4 regions of the Lysobacter sp. GQ73 genome follow, and region 1 is predicted to be linked to each of the others. Evidence: riboswitches for the same ligand, from Rfam matches in the RefSeq annotation. Region 1 holds a riboswitch; each other region holds the start of a gene.
The links. A riboswitch is a leader RNA that binds a small molecule or an ion and turns the genes downstream of it on or off. The one in region 1 is predicted to bind cobalamin.
Positions count from the first base shown of each region.

Region 2: it holds a riboswitch for cobalamin, as region 1 does, so the genes downstream of both, btuB (TonB-dependent vitamin B12 receptor) here and btuB (TonB-dependent vitamin B12 receptor) in region 1, are expected to answer to the same signal.
Region 3: it holds a riboswitch for cobalamin, as region 1 does, so the genes downstream of both, AC6CH2_RS10290 (ribonucleoside-diphosphate reductase subunit alpha) here and btuB (TonB-dependent vitamin B12 receptor) in region 1, are expected to answer to the same signal.
Region 4: it holds a riboswitch for cobalamin, as region 1 does, so the genes downstream of both, metE (5-methyltetrahydropteroyltriglutamate--homocysteine S-methyltransferase) here and btuB (TonB-dependent vitamin B12 receptor) in region 1, are expected to answer to the same signal.

Region 1 is NZ_JCAXEE010000004.1:113,098-120,582, reverse strand. Features, by position in the region: partial or broken gene cbiB (adenosylcobinamide-phosphate synthase CbiB) at 1-308, opposite strand, end outside; gene AC6CH2_RS13120 (cobyrinic acid a,c-diamide synthase CobB) at 305-1,573, opposite strand; gene cobO (cob(I)yrinic acid a,c-diamide adenosyltransferase) at 1,780-2,424, opposite strand; gene AC6CH2_RS13110 (hypothetical protein) at 2,421-3,032, opposite strand; gene AC6CH2_RS13105 (hypothetical protein) at 3,075-3,665, opposite strand; gene btuB (TonB-dependent vitamin B12 receptor) at 3,741-5,633, opposite strand; cobalamin riboswitch at 5,746-5,986, opposite strand; gene AC6CH2_RS13095 (TonB-dependent receptor plug domain-containing protein) at 6,354-7,485, shown strand, end outside.
Region 2 is NZ_JCAXEE010000005.1:55,508-62,992, reverse strand. Features, by position in the region: gene AC6CH2_RS15470 (hypothetical protein) at 1-2,066, shown strand, start outside; gene AC6CH2_RS15465 (hypothetical protein) at 2,068-3,033, shown strand; gene btuB (TonB-dependent vitamin B12 receptor) at 3,124-5,004, opposite strand; cobalamin riboswitch at 5,125-5,368, opposite strand; gene AC6CH2_RS15455 (TfoX/Sxy family protein) at 5,438-5,875, opposite strand; gene AC6CH2_RS15450 (GAF domain-containing protein) at 5,872-6,354, opposite strand; gene bioD (dethiobiotin synthase) at 6,479-7,162, shown strand; gene AC6CH2_RS15440 (phasin family protein) at 7,320-7,485, opposite strand, start outside.
Region 3 is NZ_JCAXEE010000003.1:88,328-95,812, reverse strand. Features, by position in the region: gene AC6CH2_RS10305 (phosphoglycerate kinase) at 1-266, opposite strand, end outside; gene AC6CH2_RS10300 (DUF3999 domain-containing protein) at 1,214-2,611, opposite strand; gene AC6CH2_RS10295 (DUF2339 domain-containing protein) at 2,608-5,430, opposite strand; cobalamin riboswitch at 5,566-5,788, shown strand; gene AC6CH2_RS10290 (ribonucleoside-diphosphate reductase subunit alpha) at 6,212-7,485, shown strand, end outside.
Region 4 is NZ_JCAXEE010000003.1:76,028-83,512, reverse strand. Features, by position in the region: gene AC6CH2_RS10265 (COG3904 family protein) at 1-976, opposite strand, end outside; gene AC6CH2_RS10260 (hypothetical protein) at 1,073-1,273, opposite strand; cobalamin riboswitch at 1,294-1,499, shown strand; gene metE (5-methyltetrahydropteroyltriglutamate--homocysteine S-methyltransferase) at 1,703-3,985, shown strand; gene gap (type I glyceraldehyde-3-phosphate dehydrogenase) at 4,179-5,183, opposite strand; gene AC6CH2_RS10245 (OmpW/AlkL family protein) at 5,538-6,161, shown strand; gene AC6CH2_RS10240 (S1/P1 nuclease) at 6,414-7,223, shown strand; gene AC6CH2_RS10235 (MBL fold metallo-hydrolase) at 7,274-7,485, shown strand, end outside.

The sequences.
Region 1 (7,485 bases):
GCGGCGTGTTCGCCGAGGCTGCGCAGACCCAGCACGAGATACAGCACGCCGGCCGCGTAGGCGGCGCCCAGCCACGGCGAACGCGCCTGCAACTCGAACTGCAGCCCGGCCGCGAGCAGGCTCGCCGGCAACACCGCCGCGGCCCAGGCCAGCACGCCGAGACCACGACGGTCGCCGTAGCAGCGGGCTTCGATCGCCCGCGCCATGCGCCCGAACCCGACCAGCGGATGCGCCCGCCGCGGTTCGCCGAGCAGGCGGTCCAGTACCACTGCGCTCGACATCGCGATGGCGAGCGTCGGCAGGCTCATGGCTGCAGGAGCTCGAGCGCCGCGACCGGGTTCGAGGGGAAATAGAAATGGACGAAACTCGCGCTCATGCGGCGGTCGCGGTACACCGCTTCGCGGCTCGGCCCGCCATTCGGGTTGACCGATTCGGCGATCGCCGCCGCCTCGATCTCGGCGCGGGCGTAATGGAAGGTATGCCCGCGCAAGCTGCCCTCGGGCAGCTCGACCGATTGCAGACCGAGCGCGGCCATGCGGGCCTGCATCACCGCATGCCCGGGCAGCAGGCCGGCCATGGCGGCGCGCTCGCCCTCGCGGTCGGTCAACGAGTCGAGCGCGTACAACAGGCCGCCGCACTCGGCCAGCAGCGGCTTGCCGGCGTCGCGATGCCCATGCAGGGCGTCGCGCAATACGACGTTGTCGGCCAGCGCCTGCAGGTGCAGCTCCGGATAGCCGCCGGGCAGCCAGGCCGCATCGCACTCGGGCAGGCCCTCGCCGGCCAGCGGCGAGAAAAACCTGAGCTCGGCGCCGGCCGCGCGCAGCAGCTCCAGATTGGCCGGATACAGGAAACAGAACGCGGCGTCGCGGGCGATCGCGATGCGGGCGCCTCGCAGCAGCGCCGGTACCGGTGCCGCCTCGACCGGCTCGATCGCGACCGGCGGCGGCAGGCTCCCATCGGCGTGCTCCCCCCAGGCATCGGCGAGCGCATCGAGCCGCGCGTCCAGGTCGCCGAGTTCGCCCGCCGCGACCAGGCCGAGGTGACGCTCGGGCAGGGCCAGGCCGGGATCGCGCGGCAAGGCGCCGAGCCAGCGCAGCTCGGGCGGCAGGCTGTCGCGCAGCAACTGCGCGTGATAGGCGCTGCCGATGCGGTTGGCGGCGACGCCGTACACCTGCAGGCCGTCGCGATAACGCGCCAGCCCGGTCGCCAGCGCGCCGAAGGTCTGCGCCATCGCCGAACCGTCGATCACCGCGAGCACCGGAATGCCGAGCCGCTGCGCCAGGTCCGCGCTCGACGGCGAACCGTCGAACAGCCCCATCACGCCCTCGATCAGGATCAGGTCGGCCTCGCCGGCGGCCGCATGCAGCCGCGCGCGCACGTCCTGCTCGCCGCACATCCACAAATCGAGTTGGTAAACAGGTTGCCCGCTGGCGCGTTCGAGCACCATCGGGTCGAGGAAATCCGGTCCGGTCTTGAACACCCGCACCCGCCGCCCCTGCCGCGCGTGGCAGCGCGCGATCGCCGCGGTGACGCTGGTCTTGCCCTGGCCGGAAGCGGGGGCGGAGACGAGCAAGGCGGGACAGGCTCGGGACTGGGGACTGGGGACTGGGGACTCGGCCGAAGCCGCGGCGGCGGCCGCAGTCGCGGGTGTGCCCGGGGACACCTCTGATTTTCTGTTGCCGGAAGCCATATCGCTTGTCCTGTCAGTGTCTACGCATCCCGCTTGCGAGTCCCGAGTCCCGAGTCCCAAGTCCCGAGTCCCAAGTCCCGAGTCCCGCGCTAAAGCTCAATCCCCTTCTGCGCCTTGATCCCCGCCTTGAACGCGTGCTTGACCACACGCATCTCGGTGACGGTGTCGGCCGCTTCGATCAGGGCATCGGGGGCGCCGCGGCCGGTGATGACCACATGCTGCCGCTCCGGGCGCGCCGCGACTGCGGCGAGGACGTCGTCGAGTGCGACGTAGCGGTGCGCGAGGGCGATGTTCAATTCGTCGAGCAGGATGAAGTCGTAGCCGGGGTCGGCCATCATCTTCGCCGCGATCGACCAGGCCGACTGGGCGGCGCGGATATCGCGCTCCTTGTCCTGGGTCTCCCAGGTGAAACCTTCGCCCATGACGTGGTAGTCCAGCTCCTCGAAGCGCCGGAAGAAGGCCTCTTCGCCGGTCGAGAAGCTGCCCTTGATGAACTGCACCACCCCGCACTTGAACCCATGCCCGAGCGAACGCGCGAGCATGCCGAAGCCCGAGGAGCTCTTGCCCTTGCCGTTGCCGGTGTTGACCACCAGCACGCCGCGCTCGATCGTCGCCTGGGCGATCTTGCGGTCGATCAGTTCCTTCTTGCGCTGCATGCGTTCGCGGTGGCGCTCCTCGCTGCTCGCAGCGAAACCGGCGCGATCGCCCGGGCCGTCGGTGTCGTGCGCGCTCATGCGGCCGCTCCGCTGCGTTGGCGCGCCACCAGGCTGCGCACGAGGGCATAGACCACGAAGGCCAGGCCGACATAACCGGCCAGGGTGCCGAGCGCGCGCGGGTAGTACTGCGGGATGCGGTCGATGAAACCGGCCAGGCTCGCGTCCGGATAGCGGCCGGACAGGAAATAGAACCCGCCCTTGGAAATCAGGTAAGCCGCCACCGAAGTCGCCAGCATCACCAACACCAGCCGCGGCGCCGTGCCCCAATGGTCGCGATGCAGATGCGCATACGCGCGCCCGCCCAGCCATAGCGCGCCATAGGCCAGCGCCAGCGCCCAATACGCCGGCGACAGGCACCAGTCGGTGATGCGGCCTAGCGCCAGGCTGCCCAGGTCGAGCGACGAGGACAGCACGAAGAACGCCGGGAACGCCCAGACCGGGCGCAGCAAGGCGCCGACCAGGAAGAACACCGCCCACGACGCGCTGGGCAAGGCGTCGACGCTGGCGAAGTGTTGGCCGCGGGTGCAGATCATCAGCAGCGCCAGCGACGCGCCGGTCGCGATCAGCGCCGGCCGCGATTCCAGCGGCAGCACCGCGGACGAGGCGACGGGAAGAGAGTGGGACATTTCAAGCTCCGGACGGCGTAGGGACGGCGACTGCGGCGACGATCAACGGTGAGCGCTCGGCTGCGAGACCGACGGCCGGGCGATGCGCGCGATCGCGGCGTGCGCGACGAGCGCCACCGCGATGTAACTCATGGTGGTGCGTACGAACAGCGGACCCCAGCGCCAGGCCCGGCTCAGATACTCGGCGAGGTTCGGCTCGGCGTAGCGGCCGCCGAGCCAGTAGAAGGCGCCGTTGGAAATCAGGAACGAGACACTGGCGGCGCCGAAGGCCACGCCGAAGGCCCGGGCGAATCCGCGCCAGCCGGCCGGCATCCGCGGCGCATACCAGCGCGCGGCGTACCACAGCACTGCGTAGGCCAGCAGCAGGAAGGCATACGAGGGCGTCACGCAGTAATGGTCGAAGAAATTCAGGCCGCGCCCGGTAATTGCGAGATAGTCGATGGCGACCGCGGCGAGCAGGAACACCGCAAAGCCCAGGTGGCGGCGCAGATACAGGCCGCCGAGAAAGAACACCGCCATCGAGGCGTCGGGCAGATGCAGCAGGTCGCCGAAGTGATGGAAGCGCGTGGCGATCATCGCCATCAGCAACAGACAGGACACGCTCAATTGGATGGGGCCGGGCAAGTTTTTCATCGCGACTCTCGATAGGCGCCGGCAACCCGGGGGCCGCCGGCGAAGCCCGCGACGCGGGCCGAGGCTGCTGATCCGTCAGCGGGAAGGCCGGTAACGCAAGCTCAACAGATAATTGCGCCCGGGCTGGTTGTAGAACGCGGCGGTTTCGTACCGCCGGTCGAATACGTTGTTCGCGGCCAGCTGCAGGCTCCAGGCCGGGTTGAAGGCGTAGCCCAGGCGCAGATCGGCGAGCGCGTAGCCGGCGAGGCGGCGGGTATTGGCCAGGTCATCGTAGCGATCGCCCGCGGCGTAGACGCTGGCGCCGAACGACCAGGCGCCGTCGCCGACCGCGAAGCGGCGGTCGGCATCGATGCGAGCGCTCTGCCGGGCACGCCGCGGCAGCAGCTTGTCGCGGCTGGCGCCGCGGCTGTCGTTGCGCGGGTCCAGCCAGGTCGCGCTGGCGCGCAGATCCCAGTCGGCCAATCGGGCGTCGAACGCCGCTTCCAGGCCGCGGATGCGTGCACGGTCGACGTTGCCGGGCAAACCAGTCGAGGCGTCGTACGCGATCAGGTCGTCGATGTCGCTCTCGTAGGCGTTGAGCGACCACACGTGCTGGCGGCGCGCGCCGTGGGTGCCGCGCAGGCCGATCTCGACGCTGCGCGAGGTCTCCGGCGCCAGGCCGGCATTGCCGTAGCCGGGGTAGTACAACTCGTTGAAGGTCGGCGCCTTGAACGCGGTGCCGTAGCTCGCGGTCAAACGCAGCGCCTCGCTGAAGTTCCAGCCCCACAACAGACTGCCGGTGGTCTCGCCGCCGAACTGGCTGTCGTCGTCGCGGCGCAGGCTGGCCTGCAGCGCATGCGCACCGAAACTCTGCTGCCACTGGCCGAAGGCGCCGCGCAGGATGCGGGCGTCGCGGGCATAACGGGTGTTGCTGTCGATGCGGTCGCGCTGCCAGTCGAAGCCGAGCGTGAGCAGGCCGATGCCGATGCCGATGTCGCCCTGCACCGAGCCGAGCTGGCGGCGGGTCTCGAAGGTGCTGGAGTACTTGCCGTTTTTGTAGGTGTCGCTGAGGTCTTCGCTGCGTCCGGCGCTGGCGCTGAGGTTGAAGCGGTCGCTGGGCCGGTAGCGCAACCTGGCTCCGGCGACCTGTTGCACGCCGTCGGCCTCGTTGTTCTGGCTGCCGTCGTACTGGTTATGGTTTTCGGCGCGCAGCAGCCGCGCTTCGGCGTCCCACTGCTCGTTGAAGCGATAACCGCCCTGCAAGGTCAGCGAATCGCTGCGATAGCCGTCGCGGTCCGGCGAGTTCGTGAAACATCCGGCGCCGCCCGGTGAGGGCTTGCCGCGGCAGGCGTTGATGCCGTCGGTATCTTCGTGCGCGGCATGGATCGAGTACCAGCCGCGCTCGCCCTTGCCGGCGACGCCTGCGCTGCCGCGGTGGGTGGCGTAACTGCCGATCGTGGCGCTGAAGCTCGGCACGAACGCACCCTGCGGGCGCCGGGTGAAGATCTGGATGACGCCGCCGATGGCCTCGGAGCCGTACAGACTGGAGAACGGGCCGCGCACGATCTCGACCCGCTCGATCTGCTCGACCGGAATGTCCTGCAGCGAGGCGCCGCCGCTGGTCGCCGAACCGATCTTGACGCCGTCGATCAGCACCAGCACATGGTCGGATTCGCTGCCGCGCAGGAACAACGAAGTCGCCTTGCCGGGGCCGCCGTTGTTCGCGAAGGATGCGCCCGGCGTGCCGCGCAACAGCTCCGGCAACGACCCCGGCTGCAGACGTTCGATCTGGGCGCGGTCGATCACGGTCACCGCGGCGAGCGTGGCGTCCTGGGTCTGGGCGGTGCGGGTCGCGGTGACCACGACCTGGTCGAGATCGACCGCGGGCGCGGCCGGCGCCGAAGCGGCGAATGCGCAGCCGGCGAGCACGAAAGCGCTGCGCGCAGGAAAGCGCGCAAGGCGCGGGGATACGGAAAAACGGAACGTCACGGTCGGCTCTCCATGGCCGCGCCTCACCCGCGCGGCCTAGATCAGGTCGTGACAGGCAGACGGCAGAACGGAGACGGCGCGCGCGCCGATGCCCCGGACACGGCCCTCCGCCTGTCGGTTCGCGCTCCGGGCCGGTCTCCGGGCTTGCGAGCGGAGTCGGCCCGAGATCGGACCGGTCTCCCGTACCGCGCCTTCCCGTGTCGGAACACAGTGGCGTCGAGCGGTACGTGTACTCGCTTACCGTTGCGGGGGCAGCTCCGGATTGACCGACCTGGCGAACGCCAGAAGCGGGGACCGGATTCCCGTTTCAATCGCCGACTGTGTCGGCGATCACCTTGAGCGCGCGCATCTTAGCAGTGATGCGCGGCGAGGACGCCACCGGGTGAGTGCGAGCGCGCTGGCGATCCCGGTGTCGCGGCCAAGCGCTCCGCGCAAGGCCCGGCCCGGGATCGTCATCCCCGCGAAGGCGGGGATCCACGGCTCCATCGCGGCGTCAATCCGAAGTCTGTGATAGCCGCTTCGCGGGATGGCTTAGGCGAGGGCACAAAATCCGTTCCGCGCCCAGCACAACGGCCGCTGGCCCTCCCTGGCCCCTCAAACAGTGTGCTTTACCACTTTTTTACTACTTGCGTTATGCAAGATTTGGCCGCTTTATTGACCGGTTGTTAGGTTCGTGTTAAATCCGGATGACATCGCTGTCATCCCCACCAAGGAGTCGTCATGCCCGTCCGCCGCACCTTCGCCGGTTCACGTCACCCTCTGGCCCTCGGCCTCCTGGTAGCGCTCGCCGCGCCGGTCCACGCGCAGGACGCGCCGCAAAGCGACCCCAAGACCCTGGACCAGGTCATCGTCACCGGCACCCGCGTCTCCGACCGCACCGTCGCCGAGTCCACCGCGCCGATCGACATCATCACCCCGGAAACCCTGGAGGCCACCGGCACCGTCGAGCTGGCCACCGCGCTGTCGCGCGCCCTGCCCTCGCTGAACTTCCCGCGCCCGGCCATCACCGACGGCACCGACGCGGTGCGTCCGGCGCAGCTGCGCGGCCTGGCCCCCGACCAGGTGCTGGTGCTGGTCAACGGCAAGCGCCGCCACACCACCGCGCTGATCAACCTCAACGGCAGCCAGGGACGCGGCTCCTCGCCGGTCGACCTCAACGCGATTCCGATCGCCGCGATCGAACGGGTCGAAGTGCTGCGCGACGGCGCCTCGGCCCAATACGGTTCCGACGCGATCGCCGGCGTCATCAACGTCGTGCTCAAGGGCAGCGGCACCGGCGGCAGCATCGCCGCGCGCTACGGCCAGTACAGCGCCGGCGACGGCAAGCAATACCAGTTGTCCGGCGACACCGGCATCAAGCTCGGCGAAAACGGCTGGCTGCACTTGGCCGCGCAGGGCGGGCATCAGGATCAGACCAATCGCGCACGCCCGTTCCAGGGCCGCGTCGAACAGCGCTACGGCGATCCCGAAATCGACCAGGGCGCGTTCTCCTACAACGGCGAGTACAGCCCGACCGAATACCTGAGCTTCTATTCGTTCGGCAGCTACAGCGAACGCGACGTGCTGTCGAACGGCTACTTCCGTTTCGCCGGCGACCCGCGCAACATCCCGTCGATCTATCCGAACGGCTTCCTGCCGCAGATCCACAACGTCAGCAAGGACCGCGCCGCGGTGTTCGGCCTGCGCAGCGAAACCGCCGGCGGCACCCAGATCGACCTGAGCTACAACTACGGCCACAACGGCCTGACCTTCGACATCGAAAACACGCTCAACCGCAGCCTCGGCCCGACCTCGCCGACCCAGTTCTACGCCGGCGCGCTGGAAGTCACCCAACACGTGCTCAACCTGGACT
Region 2 (7,485 bases), on a different contig from region 1:
GCGGCACCGGCGGTAGCGGTGGAGGTACGGGCGGCGGCAACGCGCCGGGCGGCGGCTTCAACGGCACCAGCGGCACCGGCCCCGGCGGCGGCACCGCGCCGAGCGCGCCGCAGATCCAGCCGGCCGCGCTCGTGGTCGAACTGCAGGAGCCCACGCCCTTGCCTGCGGGGCAGTCGGTCACTCACACGCCGGCCGCGAACGGTCTGGCCGAGACCATCACCGTGACCGGCGCCGGTGCGGTGGTGAAGGTCGAGAACCAAGTGGTGACGCCGGATGCGCAAGGACGCATCACCGTCACCGTCAATCCCGACTCCAACAAACTCATCGAAGTCGAATGGCCGGCGGCGACGCAGGAGCAGACCTTCGGCCTGTTCTTCGACTTCGACAAGCCGGCCGCGGCCGGCTGGCGGCTCAATCCGCCGTCGCAGCACTATCGCGCCTATGTCGAAAACACGACGACCGATCCGCGCTACCGAGATGCGTCCGGCACCTTGCGTATCGAGGGGGACGGCAACTGGAGCGGGCCCGAGCGTGGCGCCGCGCGCCTGGAAGCCTGGGTGCGCAGCCTGCCCGCGCCGCGCAACGTGCGTCTGGAAGCGTACGCCAGCCACGAGCACGTCAGCGGCGCTAACGAAACCCAGCGCAATGCGCATAACCAGGCGCTGTCGCAGCGGCGGCTGGACGTCGCCGCGGCGGTGGTGCGCCGCGCCGGCGGCAATTTCACCATCACTCCGGCCAACGCACATGGCGACAGCCCGGCCAGCGGACGTCCGGGTTCGCATTCGGCGATGGGCGGCGACCCGGACAATCGCGTCGTCCATGTCATCGGCCGTGTCGCCGGCACTACGCCGAGCCGCTGGCGCGGGCGCCTGCGTCGTCCGGCTTCGGTCGCGCCGCAGCCGCAGCCCCAACCTCAGCCGCAACCCCAACCCCAACCTCAACCTCAACCTCAGCCGCAGCCGCAGCCGCAGCCGACGGTACCGACACCGCCGACCGCGATGAGCCTGTCGTTCAAGCTCAAGTTCGTGCGCCAGGAAGAACGCAAGAAGCTGACCCTGCGCTACAACCGCGCCGAGGCCACGCGCCGCACCTATGCGCCGCAGGGCTTCTTCGGGCTGATGCTCGGCGACCTCAGCGACAAGTCGAGGTACTTCAAGGAAATCGATCTCGACGACCCGTTCTTCCGCCAGTTCGCGGTGGAGGCCAGCATGCCGATCGCGTTCGAGCCGATCGACCTGATGTCCGCGCAGGTGGCGCTGGACTACGGCGACAAGAGCAAGCCGCGCGACCACAAGCACGCCGATTTCGTGTTCACGCCGGGCGACACCGGGACCAAGCGCTTCGAGGTGTTCATGAACGCCACCCGCGACATCGACTACGACGCTTCGTACCAGTATCACTTCGACCCGCAGTCCGACTGGGCCGCCGACCGCACCTCGTACACGATCCCGGCCGCCTCGACCGAAGACCGGACCATGTTCGTGAACCCGTACGAGCACGTCGAGTTCCGCCGCATCGAAGCGATCCCGGGCGACATCGACTGGGACGTGGTCGACTCGATCGAGGTCAGGCTCCAGGCGCGCGGCTATTCGCAACCCGAGCCGAAGACCACCTTGAAGTTGACCAAGGAGTCCGGCCCCAAGACCTGGCGCCTGCGCGGCGCCAAGCCCGGCCCGGCCCATCGCGGCGTGACGTATCAGCTGGTGCAGCGGCGCAAGGGCGTGGCCAATCCGGACCCGGCGACGCCGCCGGTCGAGCTCGACGTGCCGCAGTTGATCGTCCACGACAGTTTCGAAGACGCCCTGCAGCTCGAGTTCATCCCGGTGTTCGACCCGGCCATGGTCAAGCGCGTCTACATCGACGTGAAGTACGAGGACGGCGCCTACAAGCGCAACGAACGCATCGAGATGGCCGGCGGCCAGACCGATCCGGTCAAGCTGCGCATCGCCCTGAAGAACAAGGACCTGCGCAACTTCCGCCGGCGTTTCACCTTCGTCGGCATGCAGGGACAGTTCGACCAGCGCGCGTGGATCGCCGACACCGAAGAGCTGGTGGCGGTGCAGTGACATGCGCGGCGATACCGTCATCGACATGCGCGACGATGCCGGCATGAGCTGGCTCGCGCCGATGCGGCACCGCCTCGGCGCCGACATCGCCGGCCCGGTCGCCGCCACCTTGCGGCGGCTCGGCGCGGTGCTGCCGGCGCAGGCCGCCGCCGCCGCGGACCTGCTGGGCGGCGTGCTCGCGCCGCTCGGCGGTTCGGTCTGGCCGGAAGTGGCCGGCAGTTTCAGCCGCCTGACCAATACCGGCATGCCGGTCGAGTTTTCCTGGAGTTCGCGCGAGGCGACGGTGCGCTGGACCGCCGAGGTCGCCGCGCCGGAAGTGGCCGACCGCGAGCGGCTGCTGCTGGCCGCGCGGGCCTTGGATTGGCGGGACGAGCTCGCGCCGTGGCTGGAACTTCAGCGCGACGATCCGTTGGTGTTCGGCGCCTGGGCCTCGGCGCGCCATGGCGAGGAGCGCGCCACCAAGCTGTATGTCGATTTGCATGCCGGGCGGTTGCCGGCGATCTGGCGGGACCGCTATTTCCTGCTGCGCTCGAACCTGCTGACCTGGCGAATGAGCGGGGTGAACCCCGACGGCAGCGTCGAGTTCTATGCGCTCGGCCATGAGCTGGACCGGCCGGCGCTCGCGGCGATGGCGCGCGCGGTGCTCGGCGATGCGGGGCCGTTGATGGAGACGCTCGAAACGGTGGCGGGCCATGGCGCCTTGCCGCGTCATGTCGGCATCAGCATCGCCCTGTCGGCGGACGGCCGGCCGCGCGCGTTGAGTTGCTTCGTCGTGGCCAAGAGCTTGTTCCACCACGACGACGAGGTCGCGGCGAGGTTGCGCAGCCTCGCCGACGGCGTGCCGGCGCGGCTTTACGAAGCTCTGGCCTCGGGGCCGGACGACGGGCGCTGGCGCCACGGCATGATCGGCGTGGTCGCCGACATCGCCGGCCGCAGTTGGGTGCAATGCGGGCTGCGGCCGACCTGAACCCGCGCCGTTGTTGTTGCCCAGAAAAGCAAAGCCCGGCGAGGCCGGGCTTCGCATCGACGCTGGCCGGTCCGAAGACCGGTCGGGCGATCAGTCGACCGGTGCGTAGCGCAGGGTCAGGAACCACTCGCGGCCGGGCTGGTTGAAGTACGACGAGGTTTCGTACTCGCGGTCGAACACGTTGGCCACGCGCGCCTGCAGGCTCAGGGCCGGGGTGATCGCGTACTCCGCGCGCAGGTCGAGGGTGCCGTAGCCGCCCAGGCGGGTGCTGTTGGCCACGTCGTCGTAGCGCGAGCCCGAACCGACCGCGGTCGCGCCGAGACGGAACTTGCCGAAGCTGCGATCCAGGTCGATGCGCGCGCTGTGCCTGGCGCGGCGCGGCAGGTCGTTGCCCCGGTAGAAGCCGACCCGGTTCTCGGTGTCGAGGAAGCTCGCGCTCGCCGCCAGGGTCCACTGGGCGAAGGCGGTGTCGATGCCGAGTTCGGCGCCGCGCATGCGCGCGCGGTCGATGTTGTTGGGCAGGTTGATCGACGAGTCGTAGGTGATCAGGTCGTCGGCGCGGGTGTCGAAGCCGTCGATGCGGGCGTTGAAACGCTCGCCGCGGTAGGCCAGGCCGAGTTCCCAGGTCTTGGACTCTTCCGGACGCAGGCCCGCGTTGCCGAAGAACGGGTAATACAGCTCGTTGAAGGTCGGCGCCTTGAACGCGGTGCCGTAGCCGACGGTGACGCGCCAGCGCTCGGCGAAGCTCAGGCCCCAGGCCGCGCCGCCGGTCGTGTGGCCGCCGAACTGCTCGTTGTCGTCGCGGCGCAGGCTGGCCTCGAACGACTGCGCGCCGAAGCGGCCCTGGTACTGGACGAAGCCGGCCTTGTTGTCGCGCTCGCTTTCGTCGTACACGGTGTCGCTGTCGACGCGGTCGCGCAGCCAATCGAAACCGGCGGTCAGCACGTGGCCGTCGAAGAGATTGAAATCGACTTGCAGGCTGGCGCTGTCGCGGTCGGTCTTGAAGAACCCCATCGGCACCTCGCCGAGGAAATTATCCGAGCTGTCGAGGTTGCGGCCGGCCAGCAACTGCAGGTGGACCGTTTCCGACGGGCGCCACTGCAGCTTGCCGCCGATCACCTGCTGCACGGTCTCGGAGCGGTTGACGAAGCTGCCGTCGTAATCGTTCTCGCCCTCGGCGCGCAGCGCCTGGCCTTCCAGGCTCCAGCGCTCGTTGAACTCGAGGCCGCCGCGCAAGGACAGGGCGTGGCTTTCGTAGCCGTCGCGGTCGGGCTCGTCGGTGAAGCAGCCGGCGAACACCGGGAAGCCGGCGCCGCGGCAGGCATTGATGCCCTGGGTCTTGCGGAAACTGTAGTCGGCGCCGAACCAGCCGCGGTCGCTGCGGCCGCCGAAGCCGGTGCCGAATTCGAGGCTGTCGTTGCTGCCGCCGCCGAAGCGCACGCGCGGCGCGAAGCCCTGCTTCTCGCGGCGGGTGAACACCTGGATCACGCCGCCGATGGCGTCGGCGCCGTACAGGCTCGAGCGCGGGCCGCGTACGATTTCGATCCGGTCGATCAATTCCAGCGGCAAGTCCTGCAGCGCGGTCAGGCCCGAGGTCGGCGAGCCGACGCGGATGCCGTCGACCAGCACGAGCACGTGGTCGGACTCGCTGCCGCGCAGGAACAGGGTGGTGAGCTTGCCGGCGCCGCCCTGGTTGGACAGGGTGATGCCGGCGCGGCCGCGCAGCAGGTCGTTGAGGTCGCGCGCCTGGCTGCGTTCGATGGTCTCGCGGTCGAGCACTTCGACCGGGGTCAAGGCGTCGTTGACGCTGACCGCGGTGCGGTTGGCGGTGACGATCACTTCGTCGAGGTCGGTGGCTGCGCCGGCCGGAGCGGCGAGCGCGGCGGGGGACAGCGAGAGCGCAGCGGCGATGGCGAAGGACAGCTTCAGTGCGCGCGTGGCGTACAGGACATGGGGGGTGCGGGCGGACATGGGGACAGCTCCAGCGCGCGCGCCAGGGGCGCGCGACGACGACGGCGGAAGGCGGTTGCGAGGAGGCAGCGGGCCGTGGAGACAGCCGGATAGCAGCCGCCGCGACGCCCTCCGCATCGCAACCTGTGGCGCCTCGAGGCCGGTCTCCGGACTCGCAAGCGGAGCGGCGCAGGGCCGGACTCCCGATGGCGGCGCCTTCCCGTGCCGAGCACAGTGGCGGTGGCCGCGATCTGTCTTGCTTACCGTTGCGGGGGCAGTGCCGGACTGGCGCCGATCCTCCCGCAGGAGAGGGCGCGTCACCGGCTTCCCGTTTCAACCCGTCGATCAAGCCAGCCGACGGGTCACCTCGAAGCGGTGCGCAGTCTACGCGAAGCCGGCGCCCGGAGCCAAAACGCCGGGGCGGGCGGGGCGCCCGCGAGCGGCGGCGACGGGTTCAGTCGCGCCCGTCGTCTTCGTCGCGGCCGCCGGGGCGGTCGTCGTCGCCTTCGTTGTCCCGGCTGTCGCGGTCGTCGCCATCGCCGAGGCGGGCGCCGCCTTCGAACGGGTCGTGGCGTTCTTCGACATGCATCGTGGTGTGCACCGGCGCGGCGGCCGGCTTGTTGCGCGGCGGCGGCAGCAGCGCGGTCGCCGCTTCGGCGGCCTGGATCAGCTCCTGCCGGCGCGCATCGCTGATCTCCTGCCAATGGCAGTCGAGCAACGCGCCTTCGATCGCGTACAACAGGTTGAGGGTCGGCTTGAAGCCGGCGCGCTTGACCCGCATGAAGGCCTCGACCGTGCCGATCGCCGAGATGTCCTCGTGGGTGCGCAGGCCCACCTGGCGCAGCCAGGCCGCGCTCTTGGGACCGATGTTGCGCATCTTGGCCGCGGTCATGCCAGCGCCTCCACGTACACGCGCGCCAGCGCTTCCAGGCCGGCCTGGTCGTCGGCATCGAAACGGTCCGGAACCGGGCTGTCGAGATCGAACACGCCGATCAGGGCATCGCCATGCACCAGCGGCACCACCACTTCCGAACGCGAGGCCGCATCGCAGGCGATGTGGCCGGGGAAGGCGTGCACGTCGGCGACGCGCTGGGTCTGGCGGCTCGAGGCGGCCGCGCCGCACACGCCCTTGTCGAGCGGAATGCGCACGCAGGCCGGCAGGCCCTGGAACGGGCCGACCACGAGTTCTTCGCCGTCGTAGAAATAGAAGCCGACCCAGTTGAGGTCCGGCAGGGCATGGCTGACCAGCGCCGACAGATTGGCGGCGTTGGCGATGCGGTCGCGTTCGCCGTCGAGCAGGCCGCGCGCCTGGGCGACCAGCTGCGCGTATTGCTCGGGCTTGTCGCCCGAAAGTGCGGAGGTTGTGAACATCATCGGAGTGTAACAGCGGCGTCCGCCGCCACTACCATGGCGGACTCCAGGCCCCAGGAAAAAGCGCGAGATGAGTCACACCCAGCCCCCGGTGCAGGCCGCCTCCCGACCAACGGACGCAACCGTGCCCGCGCGGTTCGCTCGCGGCGTATTCGTCACCGGCACCGACACCGGCATCGGCAAGTCGGTGGCCAGCGCGAGCCTGCTGCACGCCTTGCGCGCGCGCGGCCTGCGCGCGGTCGGCATGAAGCCGGTGGCGAGCGGTTGCGAACGCACGCCGGAAGGCTGGCGCAACGAGGACGCCCTGCTGCTGCAGGCGGCCAGCGCGCCGATGCCGCCTTACGACGACGTCAATCCCTACGCCCTGCCGCAGCCGCTGGCGCCGGAACTCGCCGCCGCGCAGGCCGGCGTCGAGATCGCGCTGGCGGCCATCCTCGCCGCGCATACGCGCTTGTCGGCGCAATCGGACACGGTGGTGGTCGAAGGCGTCGGCGGTTGGGCCGCGCCGGTCAGCGCCACGCTCGACCAGATCGATCTGGTGCGCGCGCTGGACCTGCCGGTGGTGCTGGTGGTCGGCCTGCGCCTGGGGGCGATCAACCACGCGCGGCTGAGCGCGCGCGCGATCCAGGCCGACGGCGCGCGCCTGGTCGGCTGGATCGCCAACGACATCGACCCGCGGATGGCGTGCGCCGACGAGAACTTCGAGATCCTGTGCCGGCGTTTGCCGGTGCCGTGCTGGGGGCGCCTGCCGTATGTCGCCTCTCCCGATCCGCAGGCCCTGGCCGGGCGCTTGCAGCCGCGCTTCTAGCGCCGCCAGCCGGTCTCGCGCCGGCGCTTCCGCGCGGCCGCCGGATCGCGGCTAACACGAGCTAGCCCAACAAAAGCGCAGCCAACAAAAAACCCGGCAGCCGAAGCTGCCGGGTTTTTCGTATCCGCCGTGACGGCCGGAGAGAGAGAGGGTGCGCTTACTTGGTCGCGGCGGCCGCCGGAGCCGTCGCCTTCGCCGCGGCCGTGGCGGCCTTCTCGACGTTGGCCTGGGTGGCCTTGGCAGCGGTTTCGATCTGCGACTTGGCCAGCTCGGCGATCGCTTCGTTGGTCTTCAGCGTGCGGCCGAACGCTTCCTGGCCGGTG
Region 3 (7,485 bases), on a different contig from region 1:
ACGTCGATACCGAGCAGTTCCGACAAACGCTGCGCCACCGGCGCCAGCGAATCGGCCTGGCTCCATTGGCCTTCCTTCGGCCGGCCGAGGTGCGAAGTAACCATCACCGCCGCGCCCTTCTCGAGCGCCAGCTTCAGCGTCGGCAGCGCGGCGAGGATGCGCAGCTCGGAGGTGATGCGACCATCGTCGATGGGGACGTTGAGATCTTCACGGATCAACACACGCTTGCCGGCGAGATCGAGATCGGTCATGCGAACGATGGGCACGGGGCCTCCTGAGGCGATGCGGGGGATGGAATGAGGAAAACCGTAGGAACTGGGATGCGGCGGTGAACCTGGATCTTGATTCCGGATTCTGGGAAGCCGCCGCCGGGGTGGCTATTGTCGCGGCGCGGGAGGCCGAAATAAACCTTCGTGACTGAACGGAGGCATTCGCCGGGCGTCTCGGTGTGGAGCGGCTTGGTAAGGGTGGCTGACGCAGGGGTTGCCTCTGCGGCGGCTGCGGCGGATTGGATCGGGACGGCGGCATCGGGATATGGATGTCTGTGCTCGGCGCAGGGCAGGCTTCACCGCCTGCGGCCAGGGGCGCAACAGCCGCCGGTTGCGCGGTCGCGGCTTGCGCCGCTCCTGCCCTGGAGCCCACCGCATCGGCCTGTCGCGCGAACCCGTCTGTAGGAGCGAGGTGAGTCGCGACCGCGAAACGCGCAGAGACAACGAGGCCGCCGTCATTCGCCGAGGCGGCGTGCTTTCGCCAGGGTAGGAGCGGCGCGAGCCGCGACATCGCTGTGGCGGTCTTGCGGCGTCTCTCTGAGGCAAGATCAAACCCAAAGCTTCCGCCACTAAAGCGGCGGGTTACTTTCTTTTGTCATAAGCAACAAAAGAAAGGTAACCAAAGAAAAATGCTTCTCTTTGAATCACAGGCCCGCACGAGCGATGCCGACGCAGTGATTTTTCATACGGGACCTCCCTGTCCCGATGAAAAACGGCCCGCATCCCTGCGGGCCGCCCTCCGGGTCTTCTTTAGCCTTCGCCAGTTCGCGGCGTCGCACCGCAACAGCACGAGCGCGAGCAAGGAACACAAGCACAAGCACGGCGAAACAATTCGAGGCTCACGACGAAGCTGAAACATCAGCCAAAGCCATAGCCATAGCGAGATTCGTTGCGACCGGAGGGCCCCTGGAATCCAGGAGCTAAAACACTCAACCCTCAGCCCCTCACTCCACCGGCTTCGAACCGCGCAGCAAACTGAAAGCGAACCCGGCCACGGTCAGCGCGCCGGCCACCAGTACCGCCCATAGCAGCCAGGAGCGCCAGTCGCGCTTTGGTTCCGGCGGTACCAGGGCGGCGGGGCCGGCCAGGGCCGCGGGCTCGCCGAGGCGGGCGTCGGCCGGTTGCCAGTCCCGGCCGCGGGTCTGGCGCAGGGTTTCGATCAGTTGGGCGAGCGACGAGTCGGCACGGGCGGCACGCGCGGTGCGCGCGCTGCCGGCGACCAGGGCATAGGGCGGTGCGCCCTGGGCCAGGAACACCGCGACCTCGGGCCGATAGCCGAGGCGCAGCACCGGTTCGCCGGGCACAGCGGCGTTCGCGCGCAGCCGCCAGTGGCGATCGCGCACGGTCGCGGCGAGTTGGCGCTCGGCCGATCGGTCGCCCTCGCCCTGGCCGGCGACGCGGAACGCCATCCACGGGCCGGCCTGCGGGCGCCACCCCTGGTCGCTGTCGTCGCGGCTGTCGAGGCGCCATTCCACCGCGTGATTGCCCGGCAGGGCGACATCGATCTGCTGGATCGGGAAGCGGCCGTCGAGTTCGTATTCGAACGCGACCGCACCGTCCTTCTGTTCGAGGCGCCGGCCTTTCAGCTCGCGCCATTGCAGCGGCGCGGACGCGGCATTGCCGGCCAGTTCGGCGCTGACCGCGCTGATCGGGGCGGCGGCCTTGGGGTCTTGCGGAGTCAGGCGCAGGTAACGCGCCTGCTCGCCGACGCTGTCGAAGACGATGCGCCGCTGCAGCAGGCGCTGGCCGCCGCGTTGCAGGTCGATCAAGCGGCCGCTGCTGCTCACGCTGCGCCATTGGTCGAGGTCGTCGCTGGCCTCGACGCGGTAGGCCGCATCGAGCGCGGCGCCCGGCGCCCAGTCCAGCTCCAGCGCGAGGATCGGCCGGCGCAGGCGGCTGGCATCGATCAGCAAGGCGGTCTGCGGCAGCCGCGTGGTGTCGCCGGCGGTGCTGCGCGCTTCGACCCGGCGCAGGCGTCCGTCGGTCTCGACTTCGCTGATCAGTTCCCAACCCTGGGTCGCCGAGTCCGACGGCGAGGCCGGCAATGCGAACCACGGCAAGGCGACGCGCTGCGGCGCGCGCGCCAGCGGTTGTTCGGGCGCGAACACCGCGGCCGGCACCGGCGTGCCGCTGCCGTCGAGCACATCGAGGTCGCGCAGCTGCGGGCTCTGCGCCTGCCGATAGACGTGCTCGTCGAGCACTACGCGATAAGCGCCGCCGTCGTCGCGGCTGAGGTTCAAGGGCCACTGCCGCGCGTAGTCCTCGCGCGGCCCGGCCCAGGCCAACAACGGCACCATCGCGAGCAAGCAGGCGCTGCGGCGGAAGCTGGAAATAGTGCTCATGCCTGGGCCTCGCGAGTGTCGTGCGGACCGCGGTCGGGATGGCGGTCGTCGCGCGGCGGCGCTGGCGCAGCGGGCGGCGCCGGGGCGAAATAGCCGACCAGGGTGCACAGCAGGCCGTAGGCGATGAACGATGCGATGCCGAGCAGGTTGCCGAGATGGCCGCGATCGACCAACACCAACTTGGCCAGCACCACCGCCATCAACAGCGCACCGGCCAGCCACAGGCCGCGCTGGCCGCGGCGCGAGCCGGCGATCCAGCCGGCCACGCCGAGCACGCTCCAGACCACGGTCAGGCTGGTCTGCACCAGGCTGGTCGAGAACATCGACGGCGACCAGTCCACCCCGCCCCAGTGATGCGCGCTGCGCAGCACTTCGACCGTGATCAGGGCGAAGCCGGCGGCGGCGAGCAAGGGCACGCGGCGGCGGCGCAATTCCTCGCCGACCAGCGGCGACGCCAGCCACGCGCCCAACACGGTAAGCACCGCCCACTGCATCAAGCCGAGCGGATTGAGCAAGGGCAGCCACATCAGCGGACGCGGATTGGCCGGGGTGGCGAGGGTGAAGCCGATCGCCAGCGCCAGCGCGATCGCGAACGAGGCCAGCAATGGGGCGCGCCAGCCGGTGAAGCGCTGCGGCAGGGGCTGTGCGACCAGGCCCGGGCGCCACAGCAATGTCGCCGCCATGGCGAGTATCGGCAGCAACAAGGCCGCGACGCTCCAGCCGGTACCGAGCACGGGAACGCTGTCGCGCAGCCACAGGGTCGACACACGCAGCAGACTCACGCCGATCACCAGCGCCCATGCCCAGCACCAGCCGGAATGGCCCAGGCCGAGCTCGCCGCCGGCGCGTTCGCGCAGGCCGGTCAGATTGCGCCAGCCGAACACGGCGTACAGCGCCCAGGCCAGCCAGCCGAACCCGGCCAGCGGATAGTCGTGCAGGCCGGTCTGCACGAACAACAACGGCAGTGCCGACAGCAGCGCGAACATCGCGGTCAGCGACAGGGCTTTCCAGGCGTGGCGGCGGAACACCTCGGCGGCGATCCAGCCGCTGGCGGCGGTCAGCATCAGCACCGCATCGGCGCTGTGACGGTCGGGAACGAAGTCGGCGATCTCGCTGCCGGCCGCACCGAGCCACCAGGCCAGGCCCCACAGGTAATACGGCAGCGCCGGCCCGGGGCTGTCGCTGCGGCGGTAGCTCCAGGCGCTGGCGAAGCCGGCGACGGCGATCAGCAGGGCGCCGGCGAAGCTGGCATTGAGCAGCGGCGCTTGCGCGTCCCAGACCGCGTCGCTGGCGCCGATGACGAAGGCGAACGCGGCCGCGCCCTGCAACAGAAAGCCGACCATCTGCGGCAAGCGACGCTGCTGGCGCAAGCCCAGCCAGACCATCGCCGCGCCTTCGAGCGCGAACACGCAGGCGGTGGCTTCGGCGGCGAGCGCGAGCGGAATCGCCAGGGTCGCGAAGCCCACCGCGAGCAAGGCATACGGCGTCGACAACTCGAGGAAGCGCGAGTCGCGACGCAGCCACCAGGCCAGCGCCGCATACAGCGCGCCCAGGCCCAGCGCGCAGAACGCCAACGGCATGCGGTCGCCTTCGAGCAGGCCGGCCTGCAGGGTGAAAGCGACCAGCGGCGTGCCGAACACCAGGCAGCCGTCGATCAGGTCGCGGTGCCCGGCCGGACGCTTGCGCGCATACAGCACCGGGATCAACAGATAGAAGCCGAAGAACAGCAGCAGGAAGGGTTCGGTGGTCGAGAAGTGCTCGGGGCGATACTTGAGCACGCCCCACAAGGTGCCGATGCCCCAGGTGAAGACGAAACCGAGCAGATTGAGCACCCGCCACGGCCGCCACCAGGCGATCGCGAAGATGCCGGCATTGAGCACGGCGTAATAACCGAACAGGGCGACGTGGTTGCCGGAACCGGTCGACAGCCAGATCGGCGCGAGGAAACCGGCGAGGATCGCGAACACCGCCAGCGCCATCGCGTTCTGCTTGACCGCCAGCACGCCGGCGCCGGCCACCAGCACCACGCTGATCGCGAACGCCGCGCCCGCCGGCATCAACTGGTAGAGCTTGAAGGCGGCGAACACCACCAACAGCAGCACGCCGATCGCGCCGCCCTGCAAGCTCAGGGCGAAACTGCGCTTGCGTTCGCGCTGGCGCCAACCGAACACCAGCCCGGCCATCGCCGCCAGCGCGACGCCGGCCAGGCGAAGCTCGATCGGCAGATGCAGCCAGCCCTGGTCGGTCGCGTACTTCAACAGCGCCGCGACGCCGGCGAACAACACCAGCATGCCGACCTTGACCGGCACGTTGCCCTCGGTGAACCAGCGACGCAGCCAACGCGCGGCGACGGTGAACACGTCCGGCGGCGGCGGTGCGGCCGGCGCGCGCCGAGCCGCGGGCGCGGCGCGCGCAGCGGCCGGAGGTGCGGCGGCGGTGGCGTCGTGCGGGATCGGCGGCGGCAGGTTGGCCGGCGGCGGCGTGGGCGCCGAAACCGGCGGAACGGTTCCGGGCGAAGTGACGGCGGGGGGCTGAGTGACGCTGGGTGGAGCCGTCGGAGGTGGCGCAGTGGCGGGAGCCACCGGCCGCGGCGGACGCACTGCCTGCGGCGGTGGCGCTTCGCGCGCGATCCGCTCGGCCAGGGTTTCGTCGCCGCGGTGGTCGAACCTCGCCTCGCTCAGGGACTCGGCCTGCTCCGCCACGCGCTGCTCGAGCCGGGACAGCCGCGCCCTGAGCCCGGCGATTTGCGCCAGCGCCACGATGAGCAGGATCGGCACCAACACCACCGCCAGAATCAACAAACCGATCAGTGCTTCCATCACCCGTCCCTGTTCCATGTGCCGTGCGCTTGGTCACGAACGTTACACCAAGCCGCAAGCCTTGAAGGACAAGGCTTCACGCATTCTATACACAGCTTGTTCACCACATATCGCGTTGACGGAATCGGGAAACCACACTATGTTGTGCCTGTCGGTGCCGATCGCGAGATCGGCTCAATAGGGAAGCCGGTAAGGACGCAGCCGTTGCGACGTCCAAAGCCGGCGCTGCCCCGCAGCGGTATGGGAAACGAACGCTACCTAGCACTGGGCGCGCCTCGCGCCTGGGAAGCGGTAGCCAGTAGGAGACGCGAGGCGTCGTGTCCCGAGCCCGAAGACCTGCCGACAGCCGCGCGCTGCACACCGCGCGGTACCGGCCCAGGAGTCTTCGGGGGAAGACGGCCGGTGTCGCAGCACGATGGCTCCGCCGTCGTGCTCGTTCCGTTGCGGCGCCGCCACGCGCGCCGAGACGGGACGCGCCCGTCTCGGGCCGCGCGACACCTCGCCTGCAAGCTCCCGAGTTCCGCGCCCGCGGGGGCATGGCCGTGCCATCCGACGACGCCGCCGCGCGGCCGGTCGTCGATGGCGCGTCCGCGTTCTCCGCGCGTCGCCCTTCGCGGGAAGGTCGGCGGCCCGTGCATCCACGCCCCGGAGTTACGCCATGACCACGCTCGCACCCGAATCGTCCGCCGCCTCCCCCGCCGCCGGCACCGCAACCAAACCCGCCCGCGACCCGCAAGCCGACGCCGGCTTCGCGTTGACCCCGCCCGCGGCCAACCTGACCATGAGCGTGACCAAGCGCAACGGCCGCCGCGAGCCGGTCGACCTCAACAAGATCGTGCGCGCGGTGACCCGCAGCGGCGAAAACCTGTACGCGGTCGACCCGATGCGCGTGGCCACCCGCACCATTTCCGGCCTCTACGACGGCGCGACCACGCGCGAGCTCGACGAGCTGTCGATCCGCACCGCCGCCCTGCTGACCGCCGAAGAACCCGAATACGGCCGTCTCGCCGCGCGCCTGCTCGCCGGCGTGATCGAGAAGGAAGTCGCCGGCATCGAGATCCATGCGTTCTCGCAGTCGATCCAGCGCGGCTACGATCTGGGCCTGATCAACCAGCGCCTGCTCGACTTCGTCCAGGCCAACGCACGCAAGCTCAACGACGCGATCGACCGCAACCTAGACGCGAAGTTCGACTACTTCGGCCTGCGCACCCTGTACGACCGCTACCTGCTGCGCCACCCGACCGCGCGCACCGTCATCGAAACCCCGCAACAGTTCTTCCTGCGCATCGCCTGCGCGCTAAGCGAGGACGTCGGCGATGCGCTCGCCCTGTACCGGCGCATGGCCCAGCTCGACTACATCCCCAGCTCGCCGACTCTGTTCAACGCCGGCACCACCCACGAGCAGTTGTCGAGCTGCTTCCTGCTCGACTCGCCCGAGGATTCGCTGGAAGCCATCTACAAGCGCTACATGGACGTGGCCAAGCTCAGCAAGTTCAGCGGCGGCATCGGCCTGAGCTATACCCGCATCCGTTCGCGCGGCTCGCTGATCCGTTCCACCAACGGCCTCAGCAACGGCATCGTGCCCTGGCTGAAGACCCTCGACGCCTCGGTCGCCGCGGTCAACCAGGGCGGCAAGCGCAAGGGCGCGGCCTGCGTCTACCTGGAGCCGTGGCATGCCGACGTCAAGGAATTCCTCGAGCTGCGCGACAACACCGGCGACGAGGCGCGCCGCACCCATAACCTCAACCTGGCCAACTGGATTCCGGACGAATTCATGCGCCGGGTCGAAGCCGACGCCGACTGGTCGCTGTTCGACCCGTCCAAAGTGCCGCAGCTGACCGACCTGTGGGGCGAGGCCTTCGACCGCGCCTACCACGCCGCCGAAGCGGCCGGCCTGGCGGTCAAGAAGGTCAAGGCGCGCGACATCTACGGCCGGATGATGCGCACCCTGGCGCAAACCGGCAACGGCTGGATGAATTTCAAGGACAAGTCCAACCGCGCCTCCAACCAGACCCTGCGCGACGGCAACGTCATCCACCTGTCCAACCTGTGCAC
Region 4 (7,485 bases), on a different contig from region 1:
GGAACCCGAACTGCTGCTGCAAGGCCTTCGCGCACTCCGGCATGGAAGCGAAATTCTTGCCGGTGGCCATGCACTGGGCGTCGAAATCGCGGCGGAAGGCTTCGCGGCGGCGGACGAAGTTCTCGCCGCACTTGCGGGTCAGGCGGATGCGGTCGAGGTCGTCCTGGGCGGCGTTGGTGCCGTCGAGGCCGAATTGTTTCAACTCGTTTTCGGTAAGCACGCGCAGGTCGCGGTTGGCGATCGTCATCATCAGGTCGGCGACGCCGGTGGCGACGCCGTTGCGCTCCAGGTAGTCGCGCACCTGCTGGTTGATCGCCTTGAGCTCGCGGCTGAGTTCGGCGCGCGAGGTCGCGGTCGAGCGGTCGCGCATCAGCCGGTGGATGCCGACCTTGCCCTCGATCGAGCGGGTATCGCCGGCGGCCAGCACCAGCACGCAGGCGCTATGACAGACCGATTCCTCGCGCACCCAGATCGCCCAGCCCGACTCGGCGATCGAGTCGCCGGCGCGGATCGCTTCCTCGACATGGCCGCCGCTGGAGTCGATGTCGAGGATCCGGGTCTGGATTTCCATGCGCGTGGCCATCGCGGCGACGCGCTGCACCAGCGCGGTGAAGCCGGCGCCGATCTTGCCCTGGTAATGCAGGCGCACCACGCCGCTGGACCGGCACGGCGACAGCGCGTCGACCAGGCTGAAGAAGTCGAGCGAGGTCAGCGCTTTGCCGTCGCCGAAGCGCGGGTAGTCGTATTCGCAGCTGATCCTGGCCACGCCGCCGTCGAGCCTGGCCGGCGGCCAGTACGTGCCCTGCAGGATGTCGGTCTCGCTCGGCGCGGCCGCGGCGGCGACCTTCGGCGATTCGTTCTGGCTGCCCATGGTGACCGGCTCGGCGGCCGCCGGCGGCGGCGCGGCGGAATCCCTCCCGCAAGCCGCCAGTCCGAGCAGGCACAAGGTCAGCGCAAACGTCCTTCTGAAAAGCATGGTCCACCCATCGGATTCGGGATCGCGCGGGCCGTCCTGGTCCCGCGCCGCGCATCGTCGCCGCACCTCGAACGTTAGCCCCGGCGCCCGCGAAGCTCAACGGCAGGAGGTCACGGCATTCACGGTCGTCGACGTGCCCATCATCGTCGGCGACGCATGAACGGCAGCCGGGGGATCACCGTCCGCGGCGACGCCGGCGGCAGCGGCCACAAATCGCAAACCGGGTCCACGCATCGCGATCGTGGCGATTGACTTCGTCCGGCGCGCTGCGTAGCTTGGCGGCGTGATGGTGAACATCGCTTCATGCAGATGAAGCGATGCGACAAATCGCCACCGGTTCGCGCCGGCGGCGGTTAGAGGGAATCCGGTACGGACGCCAGTCCAATTCCGGAGCTGCCCCGCAGCGGTATAGGGAACGAACTTCGTCAGACACTGGGAGCGATCCCGGGAAGCGACGGACAGTAGGAGGCGCCTCGTGCTCCGTGCCCCAAGCCCGAAGACCTGCCATGACCGGAAGGCACGCCTTCCGTCCGACTCCGGCCCGCGAGGCGCCGGCGCTGCGTCCGGGCCGGCCCCGGCGCGGGCCGCGTCGTGCGCGCCGGTTCGCCCGCGGGGGCGAAGGTCGACACCAAGGTTGCGGCGAGGCCGGGCGCGCGAGCGTCGGGCGGCGCAGCCGTGGTCTCCTTCGTTGCCCTGCGTCATGCCCACGCATCGCAGGTACTCATCATGATCAGCGTCACCCATCTCGGCTTCCCGCGCATAGGCGCGCGGCGCGAACTCAAGCTGGCCCTGGAATCGTTCTGGAAGGGCGACACGCCGGCCCAGGCGCTGCACCACACCGCCCACGACCTGCGCGAACGCCACTGGCGCCTCGCCCGGCAAGCCGGCGCAGACGTCGTGCCGTGCAACGATTTTTCCCTCTACGACCACGTCCTCGACACCGCCGTGCTGTTCGACGCGATCCCCGCGCCGTACCGCGAGGTCTACGACGAGAACCCCCTCGGCGGCTATTTCGCCCTCGCCCGCGGCCTGCAGGACGGCCGCCGCGACCTGCGCGCGCTCGAGATGACCAAGTGGTTCGACACCAACTACCACTATCTGGTGCCGCGGTTCGAGCCCGGCCAACGCTTCGCCCTGCGCGGCGACAAGCCGCTGGCCGAGCTGGCGCAGGCGCGCGCGCTCGGCATCGAGGCGCGGCCGGTCCTGCTCGGCCCGGTGTCGTTCCTCAAGCTCGGCAAGCGCAGCGACGGCGGCGACCCGCGCGAGCTGCTCGATGTCCTGCTGCCGGCCTATGCCGAGCTGCTGGCCAGGCTCAAGGCCGCCGGCGCCGAGTGGGTGCAGCTCGATGAGCCGGCGCTGGTACTCGATCTCGACGACGCCGATCGCGATGCCTACCGCCGCGCCTACGCCGCGCTGGCCGATGCCGACGCGCCGAAGCGGCTGCTGACCCCCTACTTCGGCGGCCTCGGCGACAATGCCGCGCTCGCCGCGCGCCTGCCGGTGCAGGGCTTGCACGTCGACCTGGTGCGCGCGCCGCAGCAGTTGGAAAGCGTGCTGCCGCTGCTGCCGGACGATCGCGTGCTCAGCCTCGGCGTGGTCGACGGCCGCAACATCTGGCGCGCCGACCTCGATGCCGCGCTGAGCCTCGCCCGCCGCGCCGGCGACCGCGCGCGATGGCTGGCGCCGTCGTGCTCGCTGCTGCACGTGCCGACCGACCTGGAGCTCGAGCGCAAGCTGCCGGCGCCGCTGCGCCACTGGATGGCCTATGCGCGGCAGAAGATCGAGGAACTGCGCCTGCTCGCCGATGCGCTCGCCGGCAGCGCCGACGCCAACCGCGACCTCGCCACCGCCGCCAGCGCGCGCGCCGCGCGCTTGGCCTCGCCGCTGCTGCGCAATGCCGAGGTGCGCAAGCGCCTGGCCGCGGTCGAACCGGCGATGACCCGGCGCGCTTCGCCCTACCCGCAGCGCGCGCAGGTGCAGGCGCGACGCCTCGGCCTGCCGCTGTTCCCGACCACCACCATCGGCTCGTTCCCTCAAACCGCCGAAGTGCGGCGCGCGCGCGCCGAGCACAAGGCCGGCAAGATCGACGACGCGGCCTACCGCAGCTTCCTCGAGAACGAAACCCGGCTCTGCCTGCGCGAGCAGGAGGCCCTGGGCATCGACGTGCTGGTGCACGGCGAGTTCGAACGCAACGACATGGTCGAGTACTTCGGCGAGCAACTCGAGGGCTTCGCCTTCACCGCCCACGGCTGGGTGCAGAGCTACGGCTCGCGCTGCGTCAAGCCGCCGGTGCTGTTCGGCGACGTGGTCCGGCCGCGGCCGATGACCGTCGACTGGACCCGATATGCGCAGGCGCAAACCGAGCGACCGGTGAAAGGCATGCTGACCGGGCCGGTGACGATCCTGCAGTGGTCGTTCGTCCGCGACGACCAGCCGCGCGCCGACAGCTGCCGGCAGATCGCCCTGGCGCTGCGCCAGGAAGTGCTGGACCTGGAAGCGGCCGGCATCGCCATCGTCCAGATCGACGAACCGGCGTTGCGCGAAGGCCTGCCGTTGCGCCGCGCCGATTGGCCGGCCTACCTGGCCTGGGCCGGCGAGAGCTTCCGCCTCGCCGCCAGCGGCGTCGGCGATGCGACCCAGATCCACACCCACATGTGCTACGCCGAGTTCAACGACATCATCGAGGCGGTGGCCGCGCTGGACGCCGACGTGATTTCGATCGAGACCTCGCGCTCGCGCATGGAGCTGCTGGATGCGTTCGTGCGCTACCGCTATCCGAACGGCATCGGCCCGGGCGTCTACGACATTCATTCGCCGCGCGTGCCCAGCGAGACCGAGATGCGCGATCTGCTCGACAAGGCGCTCGATGTGCTCGACCCGGCGCAGCTGTGGGTCAACCCGGATTGCGGGCTGAAGACCCGCGGCTGGCCGGAGGTGCGCTCGGCCTTGCGCGCGATGGTGCAGTCGGCACGCGGACTGCGCGAGCGGGTCGCCGTCGAGGTCGACTGAGCCGCGCGTTCGCCCGGGCCAGATGGACCCCGGGACGGAGATCCGGGGGTTTGCCTGAGGCCGAGAAGGACACGCGACCGAGCAGGGCGTTCACGCCTACAGGGCCTGCCCGGCAGTGGGCTGACGAGGCAACGGGCCCCAACAAAAAAGCCCCGCGATCGCGGGGCTTCTTCGTCGATCGGGAAACCGCCGCTTACTTGCCGGCGACGACCTTGACCATTTCGAGGCACTTGTTCGAGTAACCCCATTCGTTGTCGTACCAGCTGACCAGCTTGACGAAGGTGCCGTCCAGGGCGATGCCGGCTTCGGCGTCGAAGATCGAGGTGCGCGCGTCGCCGCGGAAATCGGTCGCCACGACCTTGTCTTCGGTGTAGCCCAGCACGCCCTTCAGCGCGCCTTCGCTCTGCGCCTTCATTTCCGCGCAGATCTCGGCGTAGGTCGCGTCCTTGACCAGTTCCACGGTCAGGTCGACCACCGACACGTCCGAGGTCGGCACGCGGAACGACATGCCGGTGAGCTTCTTGTTGAGCTCCGGGATCACCACGCCGACCGCCTTGGCCGCGCCGGTGCTCGACGGGATGATGTTCTCCAGGATGCCGCGGCCGCCGCGCCAGTCCTTGTTGCTCGGGCCGTCGACGGTCTTCTGGGTCGCGGTGGCGGCGTGCACGGTGGTCATCAGGCCGCGCTTGATGCCCCACTTGTCGTTGAGCACCTTGGCCAGCGGGGCCAGGCAGTTGGTCGTGCACGAGGCGTTGGAGACGATGGCCTCGCCCTTGTAGGTCTTGTCGTTGACGCCGTAGACGAACATCGGCGTCTCGTCCTTCGACGGCGCCGACAGCACGACCTTCTTGGCGCCCGCGTCGAGATGCTTCTGCGCGGTGGCCTTGTCGAGGAACAGGCCGGTCGATTCGATCACCACCTCGGCGCCGACCTCGTCCCACTTGAGGTTGGCCGGGTCGCGTTCCTGGGTCAGGCGGATCTGCTTGCCGTTGACGATCAGGGTGTTGCCTTCGACCTTGACCTCGCCCTTGAAGCGGCCGTGGACCGAGTCGTACTGCAGCATGTAGGCCAGGTAGTCGGGCTCGAGCAGATCGTTGATGGCCACGATCTCGATGTCGTCGCCGAAATTCTGCACGGCCGCGCGCAGGACGTTGCGTCCGATGCGGCCGAAGCCGTTGATGCCTACCTTGATCGTCATTGAGGTAACTCCTGCAGCCGCCCGGGCGGGTCAAGTGGGGAAACTCCCATTCTAGCAAGGCGGGCGCGGGGTCGCAGTCCGGCGCCCTGTGCGCCGGCTGCGCCGGCCTGTTCGGCCCCTGCCAGGCGCAGGCGACCGCATGGCGGCGGCGGGCGCCGGCAGCGGCGGCTCGGCGGCGTCCCCCGGGGGCTCCGCGCAGCCCGGATTGCCGGCCGTACGCCACGCAGCGACAAGACTGGAACGCAGGTCTAGGTTTGCCTTTCTGCGGCGTATTTAGAGTGCGGTGCGGACAGACTCCTGTTCAGCAAACCTGCAGACTTCGGTCTCTCCACGACCTCACAGGGGACTCAAGGAATGAATCAGCGACTGATCGGCGGCATCTTCGCCGCCACCCTGGCCTGCGCGGCTCAGCCGGCGCTCGCCCAGCAGACCGGCAACTTCACCCTGGGCATCGGCGCCCACCAGGTCAATCCGAAGTCCGACAACGGCAGCGTGCTGGGCGGAGCGGCCGAGCTGGAAATCGGCGACAACGTCCAGCCCACCATCACCTTCGAATACTTCATCCGCGACAACCTCGGCATCGAGGTGCTCGCCGCCACGCCGTTCAAGCACGACATCGATATCAAGGGCGTCGGCAAGGTCGGCACGACCAAGCACCTGCCGCCGACCTTCTCCCTGCAATACCACTGGAACAGCCGCGGCGTGGTCTCGCCCTTCGTCGGCCTGGGCGTCAACTACACCACCTTCTTCAGCGAGAAGACCACCGGCGCGCTGCGCGGCACCCGCCTCAAGCTGGACGACTCGGTCGGCGTGGCGGCTCATGTCGGCGTCGACTTCATCCTGACCGAGCGCAGCTCGATCCGGGTGGATGCACGCTGGATCGACATCCAGACCGACGTCGAGCTGAACGACCAGAAGATCGGCAAGGCCACCATCGACCCGACCGTGTTCGGTCTGGCCTACGTGATGAAGTTCTAAGCAGCCCTCCGCTGCCTGGCGATCGCGGCGGGCCGGGCCGGCCGCGATCGCAATGGCGTCGACCCCGCCGGTCCGAACGCCGCGTCGGTCCGGCGCGCCGCGGCGCCCGCGACCGTTCGCGGCTCGTGCCGACCGATGTCGTCCGACCGCGGTCCGCACGCGCCTCGCCATATTCGGACAGCGGCCGCGATCGAGCGCTCCGGTAAAGTGGACGCCATGACTTCGACCCGTCCGCATTCCCTCTCCGCATCGCTGCGCCGCTATTCGGCGCTGCTGCTTTTGCTGCCGCTCAACAGCCTGGCCTGGGGCCCTCAGGGACACCGCCTGGTCGCCGCCCTGGCCTGGGACGATCTGCGCCCCGACGTGCGCGCCGAGATCGCCGGCCTGCTGAAAGGCGAAGCCGACCCGAGCTTGCCCGGCATCGCCAACTGGGCCGACGACCTGCGCGCCAACGATCCCGAACTCGGCAAGCGCAGCGCCAAGTGGCACTACGTCAACCTCGCCGAGGACGACTGCCGCTACGAGGCCGCGCGCGATTGCCCCGGCGGCAACTGCGTGGTCGAGGCGATCCGCGCCCAGACCGCGATCCTCGCCGACCGCAATCAGCCGCGCGAGCGACGCCTGCAGGCCTTGAAGTTCGTGGTCCATTTCGTCGGCGACGTGCACCAGCCGCTGCATGCCGGCTTCGGCCACGACAAGGGCGGCAACGACTACCAGTTGCAGATCCGCGGCGAGTCCGTACCCCGCGACGGCTACGGCACCAACCTGCATTCGCTGTGGGACAGCAAGATGCTGTCGATGAGCAAGCGCAGCGACGAGGCCTATCTCCAGCGCCTGCGGCAGACGCCGGCGCCGGCCGCGGGCAGGCTCGGCCTGCCGCCGGCCGCGCCCGCCTGGGCCGAAGCCTCGTGCCGGATCGTGCTGCAGCCGGGCTTCTACCCGACCGGCCATACGCTCGAACCGGCCTATGTGGAAACCTGGCGCCCGGTGGCGGAAACTCAGTTGCGGCTCGGCGGCGCGCACCTGGCCGGCGTGCTCAACGCCGCGCTCGCGCATCGCTGAGGCCGGCCTTCGTCCCAGGCCGCCGGAGCCGTCCCGCCAGGAGTCACCGCATGTCGCCGCAGGTCCTGCCCTTCCATCATCGCGACACCGGCACCTGGTCGTATCTCGTCGCCGATCCGGCGACGCGCGCGGCGGCCATCGTCGACCCGGTGCTCGACTACGACGCGCACTCGGGCCGCACCGGCCTGGGCAGCGCGCAAGCCCTGCTCGACGCAGCCGCGCGCCAAGGCCTGCGGATCGACTGGCTGCTGGAAACCCACGC